3 regions of the Vibrio genomosp. F10 str. 9ZD137 genome follow, and region 2 is predicted to be linked to each of the others. Evidence: predicted binding sites of a transcription regulator. Region 2 holds the regulator's gene; each other region holds the start of a gene.
What was found. Region 2 encodes PurR, which represses purine synthesis genes. Its sites were predicted from a motif close to TNANGNAAACGTTTNCNTNA; they were not measured.
Positions count from the first base shown of each region.

Region 1: a site for PurR is predicted at 4,019-4,038, ahead of glyA (serine hydroxymethyltransferase). Genes of this name have one in related genera too.
Region 3: a site for PurR is predicted at 1,938-1,957, ahead of ihfA (integration host factor subunit alpha). Genes of this name have one in related genera too.

Region 1 is NZ_JBNGCJ010000341.1:2,505-9,455, reverse strand. It holds gene ybeD (DUF493 family protein YbeD) at 1-170, shown strand, start outside; gene lipB (lipoyl(octanoyl) transferase LipB) at 348-1,004, shown strand; gene lipA (lipoyl synthase) at 1,009-1,974, shown strand; gene ACP45E_RS07260 (hypothetical protein) at 2,157-2,486, shown strand; gene glyA (serine hydroxymethyltransferase) at 2,713-3,963, opposite strand; gene ACP45E_RS07250 (YitT family protein) at 4,311-4,910, shown strand; gene vexH (vibriobactin export RND transporter permease subunit VexH) at 4,983-6,951, opposite strand, start outside.
Region 2 is NZ_JBNGCJ010001040.1:2,562-9,512, reverse strand. It holds gene ACP45E_RS22110 (alpha/beta fold hydrolase) at 20-817, shown strand; gene ACP45E_RS22105 (TVP38/TMEM64 family protein) at 918-1,610, opposite strand; gene ACP45E_RS22100 (TfoX/Sxy family DNA transformation protein) at 1,757-2,347, opposite strand; cyclic di-GMP riboswitch class I at 2,461-2,563, opposite strand; gene purR (HTH-type transcriptional repressor PurR) at 2,706-3,713, opposite strand; gene torD (molecular chaperone TorD) at 3,962-4,609, opposite strand; gene torR (two-component system response regulator TorR) at 4,852-5,565, shown strand; gene elyC (envelope biogenesis factor ElyC) at 5,715-6,518, opposite strand.
Region 3 is NZ_JBNGCJ010000791.1:149-4,389, forward strand. It holds partial or broken gene ACP45E_RS18340 (MFS transporter) at 1-566, shown strand, start outside; gene ACP45E_RS18345 (DUF1415 domain-containing protein) at 748-1,299, shown strand; gene ihfA (integration host factor subunit alpha) at 1,523-1,819, opposite strand; gene ACP45E_RS18355 (PaaI family thioesterase) at 2,424-2,843, opposite strand; gene ACP45E_RS18360 (DUF134 domain-containing protein) at 2,887-3,165, shown strand; gene nqrM ((Na+)-NQR maturation NqrM) at 3,351-3,548, opposite strand; gene ACP45E_RS18370 (NifB/NifX family molybdenum-iron cluster-binding protein) at 3,545-3,976, opposite strand.

The DNA.
Region 1 (6,951 bases), on a different contig from region 2:
TGGAAGTCATTCAACGTCATGCTCCAGGTGACTACAGCCCAGTCGTTAAGCCAAGCGCTAAAGGCACGTATAATTCAGTGTCAATCAACATCACAGCAACCTCAATTGAGCAGGTAGAAACCCTGTATAAAGAGCTCGGCGATATTGATATCGTACGCATGGTCTTATAATAAAGTTTAAACTTTAAAATAATATTGAAAGCAGCCATTGGCTGCTTTTTTGTTTTCAATCAGACACCTATGATATATGAGCATTTTTTCTAGTTAATTTGTGGTTATCAATATGTAGTTCATTCTCATGAATGTGTTTATAATGCGATAACTTTACAAATCACTACGGAAAGCGGAATGCTAAATCAATTAGTCGTCAGACAACTTGGTCGCCAAGATTACCATCCTGTATGGAAAGCGATGCACGAGTTCACCGACAATCGAACCGATGAAAGTAGCGATGAAATTTGGTTAGTTGAGCATAATCCTGTATTTACGCAGGGGCAGGCAGGAAAAGCAGAGCATATTCTCGCTGCGGGTGATATTCCTGTCGTACAAAGTGATCGTGGGGGGCAAGTCACTTATCATGGTCCAGGTCAGTTAGTGGCCTACTTCTTAATTAACCTAAGACGAAAAAAATTAGGCGTTCGAGATCTCGTTACACATATTGAGAATCTCGTCATTAATACTCTGAAAGCTTACAATATCGAAGCTTCAGCCAAGCCCGACGCACCCGGTGTTTATTCCGACAATAAAAAGATCTGTTCCCTTGGATTAAGAATTCGAAAAGGCTGTTCTTTTCATGGTCTAGCACTGAATGTTGATATGGACTTGTCTCCGTTTTTGCGTATCAATCCATGTGGTTATGCAGGAATGGAAATGGTACAGGTTAGCCAGTTAGGTGGACCAAGTCAGCTAGACGTCGTTGAACAGCAATTAATACAAGAACTCGTCGCACTCCTAGACTACGAGCACGTTAAATTTTGCACAAAAGCCCTTAACGAGAAGCAGTAAAATCATGAGCAAACCAATTCAAATGGAAAAAGGCGTCAAATACAGAGACGCTGACAAAATGGCATTGATTCCTGTTAAAAACATGCCAAGCGAAACAAAAGAAGTATTGCGTAAACCAGACTGGATGAAAATAAAGCTGCCATCTGACAGTAAGCGCATCAAAGAGATCAAGTCGGCTCTACGTAAAAATAACCTTAACTCGGTGTGTGAAGAAGCCTCTTGCCCTAACCTTTCAGAGTGTTTCAACCACGGAACGGCAACCTTCATGATTCTAGGTGCTATCTGTACACGCCGCTGCCCATTTTGTGATGTTGGCCACGGCCGACCTCTTGCTCCTGAAGGCGATGAACCGAAGAAGCTGGCACAAACCATTAAAGACATGAAACTTAAGTATGTGGTGATTACCTCTGTCGATAGAGACGACTTGAGAGACGGAGGCGCACAGCACTTTGCCGATTGTAACCGAGAAATCCGCGAGCTTAACCCTAACATTCACATTGAAACATTGGTCCCTGACTTTCGTGGCCGTATGGACATCGCCCTTGAGTTACTCAAAGACAACCCACCGGATGTCTTTAACCATAACCTAGAAACCGCCCCACGCCTGTACCGTAAAGCGCGCCCAGGTGCGAACTACAAGTGGTCGTTAGAACTTCTTAAAAAGTTTAAACAGCAACACCCTAATGTTCCGACAAAATCGGGGGTAATGATGGGGCTTGGGGAAACAAAAGAAGAGATCATTCAAGTTCTTAAGGACTTACGTGAGCACGATGTTACCATGCTCACTCTGGGTCAGTACCTCGCACCAAGCCGTCACCATTTGCCAGTGGAACGCTATGTACCGCCGGCTGAATTTGAAGAGTTGAAAGAAATTGCGTTGGATTTAGGTTTCACTCACGCAGCTTGTGGCCCGTTTGTGCGTTCTTCTTACCATGCCGATATGCAAGCACAGGGCAAAGAAGTTAAGTAACGCCAATATTGATAAAGTCGGTGATATCATCGACTTTACTTTCTGATCTATGGTTAATAATCCATTGTTAATAATAGATGGTGAATAATCCGCTTCTCAATTGAAACTGAACGGTAAAATCGATAGGCTAAAGAAACTAACGGAATGTACTCACCTATCGTTGAGATAGCTAAGGAATAAAAATGAATAGAATGGGATTATTGGCGCTGATGTTCGCAGCCGTTACTGCTGGTTGTGCTAACAACACCAAACAAGACAACTATAGAGAAGCCTCTTTTGAGCTTTGTAACACTGAGGTCGATATTTATTCGGTCAGTGATGATGGTCGTGTAAGAATTGTCTGCTCAGATGGTTCGAAGTTCGCTCTAACATCAGAAGAAACGTTAGAGGTTATGCGTGATATCAATATTGATTACTGTGACGGTGAAGGGTTGGGTAAATTCAACGAAAGCCGAAAATACTACTCATTCCAGTGTAAGTCAGGCACCTTGCTGAGTATTTCGAAAAAGTAAGACGACCTTTTAGACTATAACCGATATTAAAAAGACCAGCCCTTCAACAAGCTGGTCTTTTTGTTTCTAAGTTTCGTTCTACGCAGAAACTAAAAGAGCCCCCAAATTGGAAGCTCTTCATTATTATTTTCAAACTTAACTGATTCTAGTTCTAGGAAAAGGCGCGGAGTTTACGCTAGTAAATGAGCACCTTTAACACCGAAATAGAACAGTTAAGGCAGAAAAATTAAGCGTAAACCGGTAGACGCTTACAGATCTCTAGTACTTTCGCTTTCGTTGCTTCGATAACAGACTCATCACCCATGTTATCTAGGATGTCACACATCCAACCTGCTAGCTCTTTCGCGTCGGCTTCTGAAAAACCGCGACGAGTAATAGAAGGAGAACCGATACGGATACCAGACGTAACAAACGGGCTACGTGGATCGTTTGGTACTGAGTTCTTATTCACAGTGATGTTCGCTGCACCTAGTGCTGCATCGGCTTCTTTACCTGTGATGTCTTTGTCGATTAGGTCAACTAGGAACAGGTGGTTCTCTGTAGAACCAGAAACGATGTTGTAACCGCGAGCTAGGAACTCAGCAACCATTGCTTTTGCGTTAGCCACTACGCGAGCTTGGTATTCTTTGAACTCTGGCTCTAGCGCTTCTTTGAACGCTACTGCTTTACCCGCGATAACGTGCATTAGAGGGCCACCTTGGCCGCCTGGGAATACTGCTGAGTTTAGTTTCTTGTAAAGATCTTCGCCTTCGTTAGAAAGGATAAGACCGCCACGAGGACCCGCAAGCGTTTTGTGCGTTGTCGTCGTTACAACGTGAGCGTGTGGAACTGGGTTCGGGTAAACGCCTGCAGCGATTAGACCAGCAACGTGAGCCATATCGACGAAGAAGTAAGCACCGACTTTGTCAGCGATTTCACGCATACGCTTCCAATCACAAACTTGAGAGTAAGCTGAGAAACCACCGATGATCATCTTAGGCTTGTGCTCGATAGCCAGCGCTTCCATCTCTTCGTAATCGATTTGGCCTGCTTCATCGATACCGTAAGGGATGATGTTGTAAAGCTTACCAGAGAAGTTGACAGGAGAACCGTGAGTGAGGTGACCACCGTGCGCTAGGCTCATACCAAGAACAGTATCACCCGCGTTTAGTAGCGCCATGTAGACAGCGTTATTTGCTTGAGAACCTGAGTGTGGCTGTACGTTTGCGTATTGTGCGCCAAACAGTTCACATGCACGCTCAATTGCCAATGTTTCAACCTTATCAACGAACTCACAGCCACCGTAGTAACGCTTACCAGGGTAACCTTCTGCATATTTGTTCGTTAACTGAGAGCCTTGAGCTTCCATTACACGTGGGCTTGTGTAGTTTTCAGAAGCGATAAGCTCAATATGTTCTTCTTGGCGAACCGTTTCCTCTTGGATCGCTTCAAATAGGTCTGCATCATAATCTGCAATGTTCATGTCACGTGTTAGCATCTGTATCTCCTGACTCAGATTGTACTGAAAGTTTCAAAAAAACCACACAACAACCGTACGCAAACGTTTACGTAGGTCGAATTTATGAAAAGCATTCTACATAATTTGATCTGTATCATAAAGAGCAAAATCACTTTTTATCATGCAGTTTATTCATAATGACTTATAAGCTTTATAATGCTTGTCGTACCTTAATCACCCACAAGCGGCTTACTGTCAAGTTTTCGCTTTACACCCTGTAAAACGATAATTACATAGGTTTACCCTAATTTTATCTCTCTAGCTACCGAAAAGATCATCTTTTCTCTACTATTCGCCCCAATAGTCTCTAGAAGAAAATCAAGTTGATGGAAAAACACTCAAGTAAAGAAGATTGGATTGCAATTTTAACCGGGACTTTCTTAGTCGCTCAAGGGGTATTCTTTCTTCAATCCGCGCATTTGCTCACAGGCGGAACAACGGGATTAGCCCTGCTGTTAAGCCAAATTGTCTCAGTGTCTTTTGGTACTCTGTATTTTCTTATTAACTGCCCATTTTATTTACTTGCCTGGCAGCGATTTGGCAAACGCTTTGCCATAAATAGTGCTATTTCCGGTGCGTTAGTCTCTGTTTTCGCCGATCACTTATACCTAGTGATTACCCTTGATACCGTCAATGACATTTATTGCGCTATCGCTGGCGGATTGTTAATGGGATTGGGAATGCTGATCCTATTTCGACATCGTTCTAGCCTCGGAGGCTTTAACGTTCTATGCTTAGTGATCCAAGATCGATTTGGAATATCAGTGGGAAAAACTCAAATGCTTATTGATGTGGCGATTTTGTTCGCTTCTTTCTTTTTTGTGTCTCCACAGGTTATTGGTTTGTCTTTACTTGGAACCGTCGCGCTCAATGTGGTTCTGGCCATGAATCACAAGCCGACTCGTTATACCGTCACTTACGGCTAGTTATTCCAAGCATAAAAAGGGCTCGCACACTGGCGAGCCCTTTCTGTTTGTAACATTCAATTCAATGTGTCATTAATGCACACTTCTCGTTTTAACATCATGTTGCAGTTCTTTATTTAATTCCGCCTCAACATGGCCTGGAGAGTGCGTCGTAATAGAGATCAATCGATACATAGCAGGAATAACAAACAGGGTCACCAGGGTTGCAAACCCCATACCAAAGAAGATCACCGTACCTACCGCCACTCGGCTTTCATAGCCTGCACCTGTTGACGTTATCAATGGAATGGCACCCGCCAATGTGGTAAATGCCGTCATCATGATGGGTCTTAACCGCCTTGCGGATGCATCGACGATGGCTTGTTGGAACTCGATACCTCGGTCACGCAACTGGTTGGTAAATTCAACGATCAAAATACCATTTTTCGTCACCATACCAATCAACATAATCATACCGATCTGGCTATATATATTCAGACCCTGTCCCATAAAGTACATACCGAGGAACCCACCGAATACCCCCATTGGCACCGTGAACATCACCACTAATGGGTTAATAAAGCTTTCAAATTGAGCGGCTAACACTAGATAGGCCACCAGCAAAGCCAATGCAAAGACAATCAAAATACTCGATTGATTTTCTTTGTAATCTTTCGATTCGCCAGAATAGCTCACCGATATTTCGTTCGGCAGCAGTTCGATCGCTTTTGAATCTAAGAAATCGAGCGCATCGCCCAACGTCGAGTCACCAGCCAAGTTTGCGGTCACGGTAATCGATTTCTGTTTATTGTAGTGAGCAAGACGAATCGATGACGCAACTTCTTCAATGCTTGTCACCGCATCAAGCGTCACTAATTCACCCGACACGGTTCGCATGTAGATTTGACTCAAATCGGAAGCATTGTTGAAGCTGTTTTCATCACCACGAAGGTAAACGTCATACTCTTCGCCTCGTTCAACAAACGTGGTTTCCGTTTTACCGCCCAACATCACTTCAAGCGTATCCGAAATATCCGACACACTGATCCCTAGTTCAGCCGCTCGTTGACGATCAATCGTGACGACAAGCTCCGGCGTTTTCTCTGAATAGTTAATCTCTGCCCCTTCCATTAACGGGGAGTTTTCAGCCTCGACTTTTAATCGCTCGGCCCACTCCATCAATTCAGGGTAATCGGTTCCGCCTAAGACAAACTGCACTGGCTCACTGGATCCCCCTCTAAAACCGGGCATGAATGGGAATACACGTACGTCGGGAATACCTGTAAGTGCTTTCCTAACTTCACCAAGGGCATTTTGAGCGGTAATATCGCGCTCGTTCCAGTCATCCAAAATCATGATAACAAAGCCCGTTTGGTCACCGGCATTACCACCAAACGCTGGGGATTGGATACTGAAAGATTTAAGAAAGCCTTGTCCTAAAAGTGGCAATAATCGTTCTTCCACAATGTCCATGTTGGCTGACATTCGGTTATAACTCGTTGCATCCGCACCGCGCACAAAGGCAAAGATAACACCACGGTCTTCTGATGGAGTGAGCTGTGCCGGAATTTGTTGCATTAAACCGTAACTGCCACCAATACACGCCATGATGACCAGAGGCGCCGCAAACTTCCACTTAAGCGCCAACGTTAATACTCGGCGATAACCGTTCTCTAACTTAGTAAACAATCTATCGATAAAACGGTTGAATCGATTCGGTTTGACATTGGCTTTGAGAATTTTACTGCCTAGAACCGGGGTTAAAGTCAGCGCCACCAACGATGAGAAAATGACAGACATGGCTAATAATACCGAGAACTCGGTAAACAAAAGCCCGACCATTCCATCCATAAAAGAAATGGGTAAGAAGACCATAACAAGCACTAACGTTGTCGCCACAACGGCAAAACCAACCTCTCTGGTTCCTTTGTAAGCCGCTAATAACGGTTTTTCACCTTTCTCGATATGGTGAAAGATGTTTTCCACCACCACGATCGCATCATCCACGACTAGGCCTATCGATAAAATCAACGCCATCAACGTAATCAGGTTAATTGAAAAA
Region 2 (6,951 bases):
ATTTAGGTTTTATTGAATAATGTCACAAACTCTACTTTTTCATAAGACATACGAACACCCTTCAAGTAATGAGTGGGTGGTTTTTGTGCACGGGGCAGGTGGAAGCTCGTCGATATGGTTCAAACAGATTAAAGCATACAAAGAGCATTTCAATATCTTGCTGCTTGATCTTCGTGGGCATGGAAAATCAAATCTATTTATCAAAGATCTTATTGCGAATCGTTATACGTTTAGAGAAGTGACCCTGGATATTTTGAAAGTACTGGATCACGTTAAAATTCGCTCTGCCCACTTTGTTGGCATGTCTCTAGGGACGATCATCGTTCAGAACATTGCAGAGATTGCGTCAGAGCGTGTACATAGTATGGTTTTAGGGGGCGCTGTTACACGGCTTAATATTCGTTCTCAAATATTAATAAAACTTGGTGACTTGAGTAAACACATCATCCCGTACATGTGGTTATATCGTTTGTTTGCTTATGTTGTTATGCCTCAGCGCAATCAGAAAGAGTCTCGTCATATGTTTGTACGAGAGGCAAAAAAATTATGTCAGAAAGAGTTTAAACGTTGGTTTATTTTGACGGCGGAAGTCAACCCATTGATGAAGTACTTCAAAAATAGAGAGTTACCGATCCCGACACTCTATTTAATGGGTGAGCAAGACTATATGTTTATCCAACCGGTAAAAGAAATGGTTGCGGCTCATCAAGATAGCAAACTGCTAGAAATACCTAATTGTGGCCATGTATGTAATGTTGAGCGCCCGGAAGAATTTAATCGTTACTCTATAGAGTTTATTAAAAACTGCACTCGATAGGTAGATTCCACTCACGCAAGAATCCCACCCAAGCAAGATCAATTAGGTGCTACACGAGCCTTATTCCGTAGCACCACGACTTTTTTGCCTCAAGAATACGTTACCCTTCATTTTGCTTCGCAGAGTCACTCTTTCTTATTATCGTCATAGCTTTCTTGGTGATGATTGGAAATAGCCCCAACAAAACAAACGATAGAATTACAGGCAAGGAGACAATGCCTGAAAGGCTTTCTATGTTGGCGAGTTGTGTTCCCGCGTTAAGATAGACAGCGGTACCCGGTAGCATACCGAGTTGACTCACGAGGTAGAATCTTAAAGCTGATATTGGCGTCAATCCCATTAAAAGGTTGATCAAAAAGAATGGAACAACAGGGATAAGACGCAGTGAAAAAAGATAAAACGCACCATCTTTTTCTACCCCTTCATTAATCGTCGAGAGTTTGGAACCGAATTTCTTTTGAACCCATTCCTTCAACAAAAATCGACTACTAAGAAAGGCAAGCGTTGCGCCTATTGAGCTGGCAAAAGAAACTAGAACTAAGCTGGTCCAAAATCCAAACAACGCGGCACCTAATAGAGTAACAACCGCAGCACCTGGGATAGAAAATGCGACCACAACGATATAAATCACAAAGTAACTTAGCGCTGCGATTACAAAGTTGGATTCAATAATATTACTCAATGATTCTTGCTGTGACTTTGCATTCTCTAAAGTCAAAAGGTGCCCGTAGTTTATCGTTAGAAACAAAATGGTGCCTATCAGAAAAATGGCAAAGAGTATTTTTTTATTCATAGTTAGAGAACCAGTAAGTTGATGTGTTTATAGAGAACCGTATTAGGGTGAAAAAATTTCAAGTAGCAATAGAATAAAAAGATTCAAGCTTTGATGCTGATAACGAGGCATAAAAAAACCAACATATGAATGTTGGCTTTTTTGAGTTATCTTAATCGATTCGCGAGTTCTTCCCGTCTCTCTTGGGGAATAACAGACCAGTGAGTCCCCTTAATGGCGCCTTCTAGCGCCCAAAGAAGCTCCAGCCCCACATCTGATGGGTGAGATTGCTGAATGGCCTTATAAGCGGCTACAGAGCCTTGTTCCTCAAGAGTTGCTACAGAATCAATACCCGCTTTTTTCAGCATTCTTTCCGTTGCCAACCTAAGATTTGGTAAATCCTTAAGGCGATCCGGTTTTGCAGATGCTTGGCTTTCTTTCTCTTTCTTTGCAATCTCTAATGAGTTTTTCGCTTCAGCGAGAGTGGTTGCTGAATCTGACATCCAATCATCAGGTAACGCATAATATTTTGTTACGACAGGGTGTCCGCGCTTTTTATAGACATATGGCATATAGCCTTGCTGCTTGAACTTTTTAACGGCAATGCTATCGGCTCTTATGTGAAGTTTGTCATTTACAACAAGTGCAAACATTGTGTCTTCAACAAAAATACCGAAACCGCCAAACATTGAACGAGACTTTACTCGTCCAAGCTGTTCAAACAGCCTCATTGAGTCTTTTAGTATTGGTTTATCCATGCTGTATGTTCTCGGTGTATGTTAAATACGCCACCAAATCAGGTCCGAGAGGTTAGCAAAATATGCAGAAACTGTGTCATTTACGGGTAAATTTTATGTTTGCATTGCTTGCCATCGGTAACCCCGCTACCTACCAACTCCTGTGATAAACAGAATGTTTGGTTTAGGCCGGAGGCTTTGCGTCCCACCTTTTCAAGTGGTTTGCCCTGTGCGTGACTGAAAATAAAGCTTTGATCAATTTGAATGAGAATCACAAAACCGCCTGGTTAGTGTGATGTTCATCCAACAAATTCATCTCAATATTGAGTCTAAACTATAACATATAATTAGCAAGTAAAGAAAAGCCGGTCAAAGCAAACTACTTATTGAGATCCTTTACGGTGTTTCGTTCTACGATTTCAGGGTGCATCTCAAATATGCGCTTTTCGTGATCTTTATCTTTGATTCTCTCAAGCAAAATTTCAAATGCATTTTTACCTACACGACGTTTGGGTTGGTGTACGGTCGTTAGTGGAGGAGAAAAGTACTCAGCAAGCTCAATATTGTCATAACCAATGACAGAGATATCGTTAGGAACGTTAATCCCTTTTTGCCCCAAGCGACTGATTAAACCGAGAGCCATCGTGTCGTTGAAACAGAAAATGGCCGTTGGTTTGTTGTCCATCGCCGCAATTTGGTCTGCTGCTAAGACTGCGGTATCACACTCAAAGTTACCTTCTAAGATCCAATCTTCATCGATTTTTAGGTTGGCTTCTGTCAATGCTCGCTTAAAGCCTAAAATGCGCTCTTGGCATGCTGCTTTTTCAAAATGCCCGCTTAGACAGGCAATATCTTTATGGCCTTTATCAATCAGGTATTTTGTGGCGAGATAACCACCTTCTTCTGAATTATCGATTATTTTATCAGCCTGGGAGCTTTCTGGGCCCCAATCCATGACAACCTTTGGAATGGTTGAGTGACGATCAAGCATTTCTCGAAGTTCTTCAGTAAGGTCAGAACACATGACCAGAATGCCATCCACTCGTTTCTCGGCCAGCATGCGAATATAGTCACGCTGTTTTTCATAGATACCGCCGGTGTTACAAAGAATCAGCGTGTAGCCTTGGCGATAACAATAGCTTTCAACACCGTCAATGACTTCAGAAAAGAAAAGATTAGTAGACTGAGTGACCAGCATGCCAATAGTTCGTGTTGTGTTGCATTTTAAGCTGCGGGCAACGGCACTTGGCGCGTAGTTGAGCTCTTCAACGGCTTTATTCACTTTTTCTTGTGTCGTTTCTGCCACGAATCGCGTTTTATTGATAACGTGAGAAACAGTGGTCGTTGATACGCCAGCTAAGCGAGCAACATCTTTAATTGTGGCCATAATTCTTTTCCTGTTAATTGCAGTTGCAATTCCATTCACTAACAAAGCGTTTCAGTGCTTACATGAGCAAAAACATCTTATTATGAGTAAAAACACAAAAACCGCCAATAATAGCGGTTAGTTAGTCATTCTTTTGTCGTTATTATTTCAATTTTAGACGTCATGTGAAGGACAAGCAATGAAAAGCGGTCATATTCGCGTGATCTAAAACGACAATTAGACAATATCATGGTGTTTATATCGAGTTTTTACTCGCCAGTTAAGTACTGGTAATCGAGTTCCAGAAAAGCACTCATCAATTCAGATACTGCAGCATAGAAACCGAAATCATCCAATTGCTGACATTTATGGGTGAATTGCGGGACCCAAGATAACAAGTAGGTTGAGATAAACTGTTCTTGCTCAATCAGCGCTTGGTCAAGGTGCTTTTCTATTTCAACTTCATTGGAACGGATAATCAGGTGACCTAAAAAATCGAGCTCAATAGCGATATGATCAGCCGGTTCATTGAGGGTTTCATGAACTGCCACATTATGCTTCGCCATCAGATCCGCCATTTCCTTTGCAGGGGTATCGTTGAGTATTCCAGCCTCGCCAATATAAATTGACGCGTATGGCAGAGCCGAATCTTTCTCTGACTTTAAAAATAGGTCACAAAAGTCAGCAGATAACTCAAGTTGTGCATCTTCTCTATCTTGCAGTCGATTCAGTGCATCAACGAGTTTATCAATCGCAGGCTTTAATGATGGGTTCTCTCCCAAACCAGTAAGGAAAGCTCTAATCTGAGCCGACTGGTACTGTTCGACATCCGGTTCTGTGAGTTCTTTGGCGAATAGACTAGATAGCCACCAGTAGATTTCAGCACGTTTTTCGTTGAATGCTTTTGTTTCTTGCATTGTCATTAGCCTTAACAGAAATAATCTTTCTAGTTTAACGAATAAAAATGAACAGGGTTACTTAAGAGTATGATAAAAATTGTGAAATTATGTCGAATTATGAACAGATTCAGCTATCTTGTTTTGAATCAATAAACTTGCAAGATTTGTCCAAACTTAACCGGATGAGCTAGAATTGTGATGAATTATGAATAGAATGGCTCTAGCAAAATCATTCCAATGAATAAAAATAAGTGGGTTAAATGACTTATCATATACTGGTCGTCGAAGACGATGCTGTCACACGCAGTAAGCTGGTCGGCTACTTTCAGAATGAAGGCTATACGGTGAGTGAAGCTCAAAGCGGTGAACAGATGCATGAAATATTGAACATGTCCTCTGTCGATTTGGTCATGCTTGACATTAACCTTCCAGGCTCTGATGGCCTGATGTTGACACGAGAACTGCGAAGTCAGTCGGACATGGGTATTATTTTGGTAACCGGGCGAACCGACAGCATTGATAAGATTGTTGGCTTAGAAATGGGCGCGGATGATTACGTCACCAAACCCTTTGAATTACGTGAACTGCTGGTTCGAGTGAAAAATTTATTGTGGCGGATCTCAACAGCAAAGAATGCCTCTTCTCTCCCTGCGGTAAAAGACGCCAACGAGAAATTGGTTCACTTTAGTGATTGGACGTTTGATATTCAGCGCAGAGCACTTAGTCGTGATGGTGTTCCGGTTAAACTGACCAAAGCCGAATACGAATTGCTTGTTGCGTTATCATCGTACCCTAACCAAGTGCTAAGCCGAGAACGTATACTCAACATGATCAGTCACCGCGTTGATGCGCCAAACGATCGTACTATTGATGTGTTGATCAGACGCATGAGAGCGAAAATGGAATACGACGCAAAGAACCCCCAAATTTTTGTCACTGTCCATGGCGAGGGGTATATGTTTGCCGGAGACTAAACCTAGCATTCGTAAAAGATTGTGTTCCCACAATCACGGTATTTATTCATAGGATAGACAAAACAGCCCGAACTTTATGACTTCGGGCTTTTAATATGGGAGCGATCTATCTCGGAGATTCATAAATTTAACCGTTTTAGAGATGACGCCTAAAGCGTATTGTCTTCTACTTCCAAAACGTTCTCTTCGTAATTGGCGGCTTTATCACGTAATGTTTGCCAGATCATCCCTAAGGTTTCGTGCCAATATCGTTCTGTTTGCTCTAGGTAGCGTGCTCTTGGTGTGTATTTTTCCCAAGGCTGATTAATATTTTGGTGGGCCAAGTAGTTAGTTGGCGCAGGAACTGGTTTAATTCCAGCGGAGTGAAACTCGTTTAGTGAGCGCTGCATATGACTTGCCGATGTAACGAGTATCAGTTTTTTCTGACCGACAAACGCCGCGGCTTGTCGCGCTTCTTCCCACGTATCTTTGGCTGTTTCCAGCAAGATAATATCAGACTTGGACACCCCTAACGCGAGTGCAACTTTCGCCATCATTCGCGCGTTACTAAATTCAGAACCTCCAGCGTAACCTGAGAGAATCAGTTTAGAACCCGGGTACATACGAGAGATTCGAATCCCTTCACTCAGTCTCATCAACGCAGTGCGACTGAGTTCAGAGGTGGGTGGGATTTGATCATCGACCACATGCCCACTGCCTAGAACCATCACGTAATCGATAGATTCATCGATGGGTAAAAAGGCAGAGTAAGTCCGCTCCATTGGCATTAGAAGGCGCGTAGAGATAGGTTGGAAAGCAATGAGGAAAATACCGCAAAGAGAAAACAATACGACAAAACATCCTGTCTTTCGTTTAGCGGTAAACATAATAAGCATCAAGCCTAAAAAACCAACAATGAGCATTGCAGGTAAAGGCATCAACAATGAAGAAACAATCTTTTTCAGCTCAAACATACAAAAATAGTCCGAAAAAACACCACTTGATAATAAAAATAGGAGAATCCTTCTCTATTCCTACCATTCCTATGACAGAATAGCGGGACAATTCTTTATCATAACCCAACTGTTGTAAGCGAACGCCGTGATTTCGACGATATCGCCCACAAATTTGTAAAAAACATGGATGGTTTGAGTAAAGCCTAGGCACGCCAAGTCATTGTTTGGGAAGACCTTCGGTTATTTTTACACGGTTTGAACATGGGTCTTTGTTACAGAAAGCACTTAGCGATTCTATTAAAACGGGCTCGTTAGGAGAAAATACTACGACACTCGTTAGACATTTATTCACTTAAAGGTGAATAGAGTATAGCGAGGATAGGGAACAACCCATAATAAGAAGCAGTACTGATTCTAGACAAACAGTCATGTCGAATAAGAGCCGTACTTG
Region 3 (4,241 bases), on a different contig from region 2:
TTACCATGCTCATTGGTGGCATTAATTTCGCGCTTTTTGTGAATCTGTATTCCGTCATGGGCTTTCGCTTAGTCAGTGCCCCACATTACCTACCGATTGGCGCTGCCTCTTTGATTTTTCTGTGTTACTTGGCCGGAACTCTTAGCTCGAAATTAACCGGGAAATGGGCTCAACATAAACAGCCTATTTCTGGGATGGTAACAGGAAGCATCATCAGCATGTTGGGGATGTGGGTGGCACTGGTTGATCGCTTATCCATGATGGTCATTGGGTTATTACTGGTGAGTTTTGGTGCTTTTTTTACCCATACCTTAGCGTATTCATGGATTAGCCAAAAGGCCGTACACGCGAAAGCAACGGCAACCGCACTGTACCTTGTTCACTACTATGTGGGTGGAAGTCTAGGGGGTTTCTTTCTAATCTATTGCTGGCAACACGGGGGATGGTTGAGTGTCACCATGGGTGGCATGGTTCTCTATATTGGTTTGTTTGCTCTTTGCTATGCACTCTATCGACAAACGGTACCGTCTCGGACGTTAGCTGACCCTCACCCAACTCACAGATAAACGCTACTTAATCTGCCAGTCGAACAGCCGTTAAATGAGTAATGGAAGAAGCGATTTTGAGAAATAAAACAATCACCAATTTTACTCATTCAAAGCGTCATTTCTGGTATTCTACTCGTTCTATTATCTGGAGAGGCACTGTGCTGACTCCCGCAGAAACGGTTTAAGTAAAGATAACCCTATGGACAACTATCAACTCGCAGAAAAACAGACTCAGCAATGGTTAGAAGACGTCATCGTTGGTCTTAACCTGTGTCCTTTCGCACACAAGCCGAACAAGAATAAGCAGATTAAAATTGCAGTCACCGACGCCACGACGGAAGAAGCACTGCTAGAATGTATCTTGGAAGAATTTCAGATTCTCGACAGTAAAGATGCCAAAGAGCTTGAAACAACCTTGGTTGTAATTCCAGATATGCTTCAGGATTTCATGGATTACAACTTTTTTCTCGACTGGGTTGATGGGCTAATCAAACAGCAAGACTATGAAGGCATTTACCAAGTCGCGACATTTCATCCAGACTATTACTTTCACGGGACCCAACCCGACGATACCGAGAATCTGACTAATCGCTCTCCTTACCCAACCATTCATTTAATCCGTGAAGAGTCGATGGAAAAGGTGCTCAAACACTATCCAGATCCTGAAGCCATACCCGATAACAATATTGCTCGTGTTGAGTCTTTATCGCAGGAAGAAAAACAGCAACTGTTCCCGTACCTTTTTCGCTAATCGATTTAAAGAATCACAATGCATAAACGTTCACGCTTGAATGATGCTATAAGCGAAAAAAAGAAGATAAGAAGATAAGAAGAGAGAAAAAGCCAAAAGACTTGAAAGTTCAACGAGCATGAGTGCTTGCAACTTCATCGATTGATGGAGCCTAAAGGATCTTTGTTCGTTGCCGTAAGCCAGATATAAAAAGACCACGCTAGGCGTGGTCTCAATCGATCAGCTATTTGTCAACTTTGATATTCTCTACGCGGGCTTTTAGTTTTTGTCCCGGGCGGAATGTAACAACACGTCGAGCAGAGATAGGAATGTCTTCGCCAGTTTTAGGGTTTCGACCTGGGCGTTCGCTTTTCTCTCGAAGGTCAAAGTTACCAAAACCAGACAGCTTTACCTGCTCGCCACTTTCAAGTGATTTTCGAATTTCTTCGAAAAATACTTCAACCGTTTCCTTGGCATCCCGTTTACTGTATCCAAGTTTTTCAAACAGGTTCTCAGCCAGATCGGCCTTTGTGAGCGCCATAAAACTCCCCTTAAAGCTATGTTTAACATTACTGCCAGATGGCAGCGCCAAAGCATTTTGCCTAGCCAATCAACAACATATCGGCTTTACCTTGGAAAGTGTATGCCAAGCTTCTGATTTTCGCCAACTTTTTTCTAAGTGTATGGAACTATCAATAAATATAAATAGAATCAATAAACACACAAATAAAAATAAAAACCCAATAAAATAAAATAGAAACAAACTTTAAAGCACAAACAACCAACATATAGATAACCAACAACATTAATGACCATTATATTTGGGTGGATTTTTTTTGAAGTTTGTTCAGAGAATTCTCAAATTAAGGACAAAACCACCCAAACACTAGGGCGCTTATTTCATTACTAACCCTTTAATAATCAACAAGTTTCAGATTGTAAAAAGCCCCCCAATGCTACACAAACTTATCTTACCTTCTGCAACGCTTTAACCAGAGTTGTCGAGAGTTTTGTGTCTTTAGAAATTCGCCTTCTACTGAGCCACGCCCCCTGCTTAACGGGCTTAACTGCTTGAGTTGAACCGTTCAGCCTCCTTCTCTAGACCCCACTCAAATGAAGTAGGACGATTTCTTTAGATTGAAGAATCAGTGCGATGACATAAACTGACTTTTTGCCGATGAACATAACTTACCGCATTGAGTAATTTGGCTTTCTAAGAAGTAAATGTTACGGCTGCTTTTGACCCATTGAGCACGGATCTCTAACTCTTGACCGATCAAAATTGGATGGTGGAAACGAGACGTTATGCTGACCGTCATGGCCGTGATATTATTTTGGAACAAACAATGCAGCATGGTTGCATCGTGTAACGCGGTAACAATGCCGCCCTGCATAATGCCATCATAGCCCTCAGCTTTATCTGTTGGTACAATCTTAGCTAAGGCTTCATGCTTAACTAAGGTCTCGTGCTCGCTAACAGCTTCAAAACAAATCGGGCTGTCTGAAAAGAAGCCTTGGCTGCATACTTTGCAGCGCCTATGGTTGTGAGGAATGAAAACTTTCATACTTACCCTTATCCCTTTTACCCTTAGATTCCTAGAGATTGATATGGCTCGACCCAAAAAACACCGACAGTTGTGTACCCGTGCTGCTTACTCTTGTTTCAAGCCTAATGGCGTTCCTATGGACGAGCTTCATCAAGAAGAGCTGCTATTAGAAGAGTTGGAAGCTCTGCGCTTGGCTGATCAAGAAGGCCTAAGCCAGCTTGAAGCCGCCGAGCAGATGCAGGTGTCTCGCCAAACGTTCGGTAACATCATTAAACGTGCACGAGCCAAGGTTGCTAAATGCATCGTCAACGGCCACGCGTTAGTCATTCAAAACTCTTAACTGACACCCTAGCCTTAACTATAGAGATCACTCTCACTGCTAGATACCGAGCTAGCCACTGAGCGATTGAACTGTCTGATTTAGCTATTTAGCTATTTATCTATTTATCTATTTATCTATTTAGTTATTTATTTAGCTATTTACTTAGCTATTCACTTCGCTATATGGCGGCTTGTTTGAGATCTCTAGCTTGAGGGTTCTGAGATCTGATACAGCTTACGGCTATGTTCCTCACACACATCTTTGCAATTGCATTCACGCTCAATATCTATCTGCGCTAGCCCGCCGCAGCTGCCTATGATTGGCTGGCGTGAAAAAATCACACCGATCGCCATCAACGCAACGATTCCAACAAAGCCCAATAATGTTAGTAGGAATGTCATTTACGGAACCCTCGAATAGCCCCTAACTTATTGGGCTGTGACATGAAAATCGCGCCGTCTCTCCTACGCTCTTTCTTACCGCACCCATGATTGCGAGGCTCTCGACCGTAATCCAAATCGGTCACTTCTTGTAGGTGATCAAAATCTAATGCTCCAATTTCAACCTTTCCTATCGAGGCTAACACTTTAATATCGTTTTTAAACAAGTGCGCCAGCATCCTTTTTCCTATGTGGCGGACGACAACGGCTTGCACGCCGTAAGAGTGGATCACTGAAATCCATTGCTTCTTTTTATTACAAGACGAGTCGGATTCAACCAAAGGAACAACCTGCTTTATTTGTCGTTGGTCATCCACAATCGCTATTTGTGGTGAACGAGCAAAATGGTTGCCGACATGAAGATTAAGACAAGGTACTGCGTATAACATGGTAACTCCGTGTTATTGGTGATCAGGCATTCAGTATATTCCTTATTATTGGCATATGCCAATAACTATAGTGTGAAAAATTAGATTTACAGATTAGAGAAATAGCACTTTCAGCAAAAACTATAGAGTGGAGGGAGCGACAAGGTATCTTGGAAAGCAATGAAAAACATCTACAGCACAATGCGTAAAACTAAGGCGAAAGTTAAGACCGTTTCCGCATCGGCAACATCTGCGCCTTCACCTATAACCGTTCGTTCGCCCATCT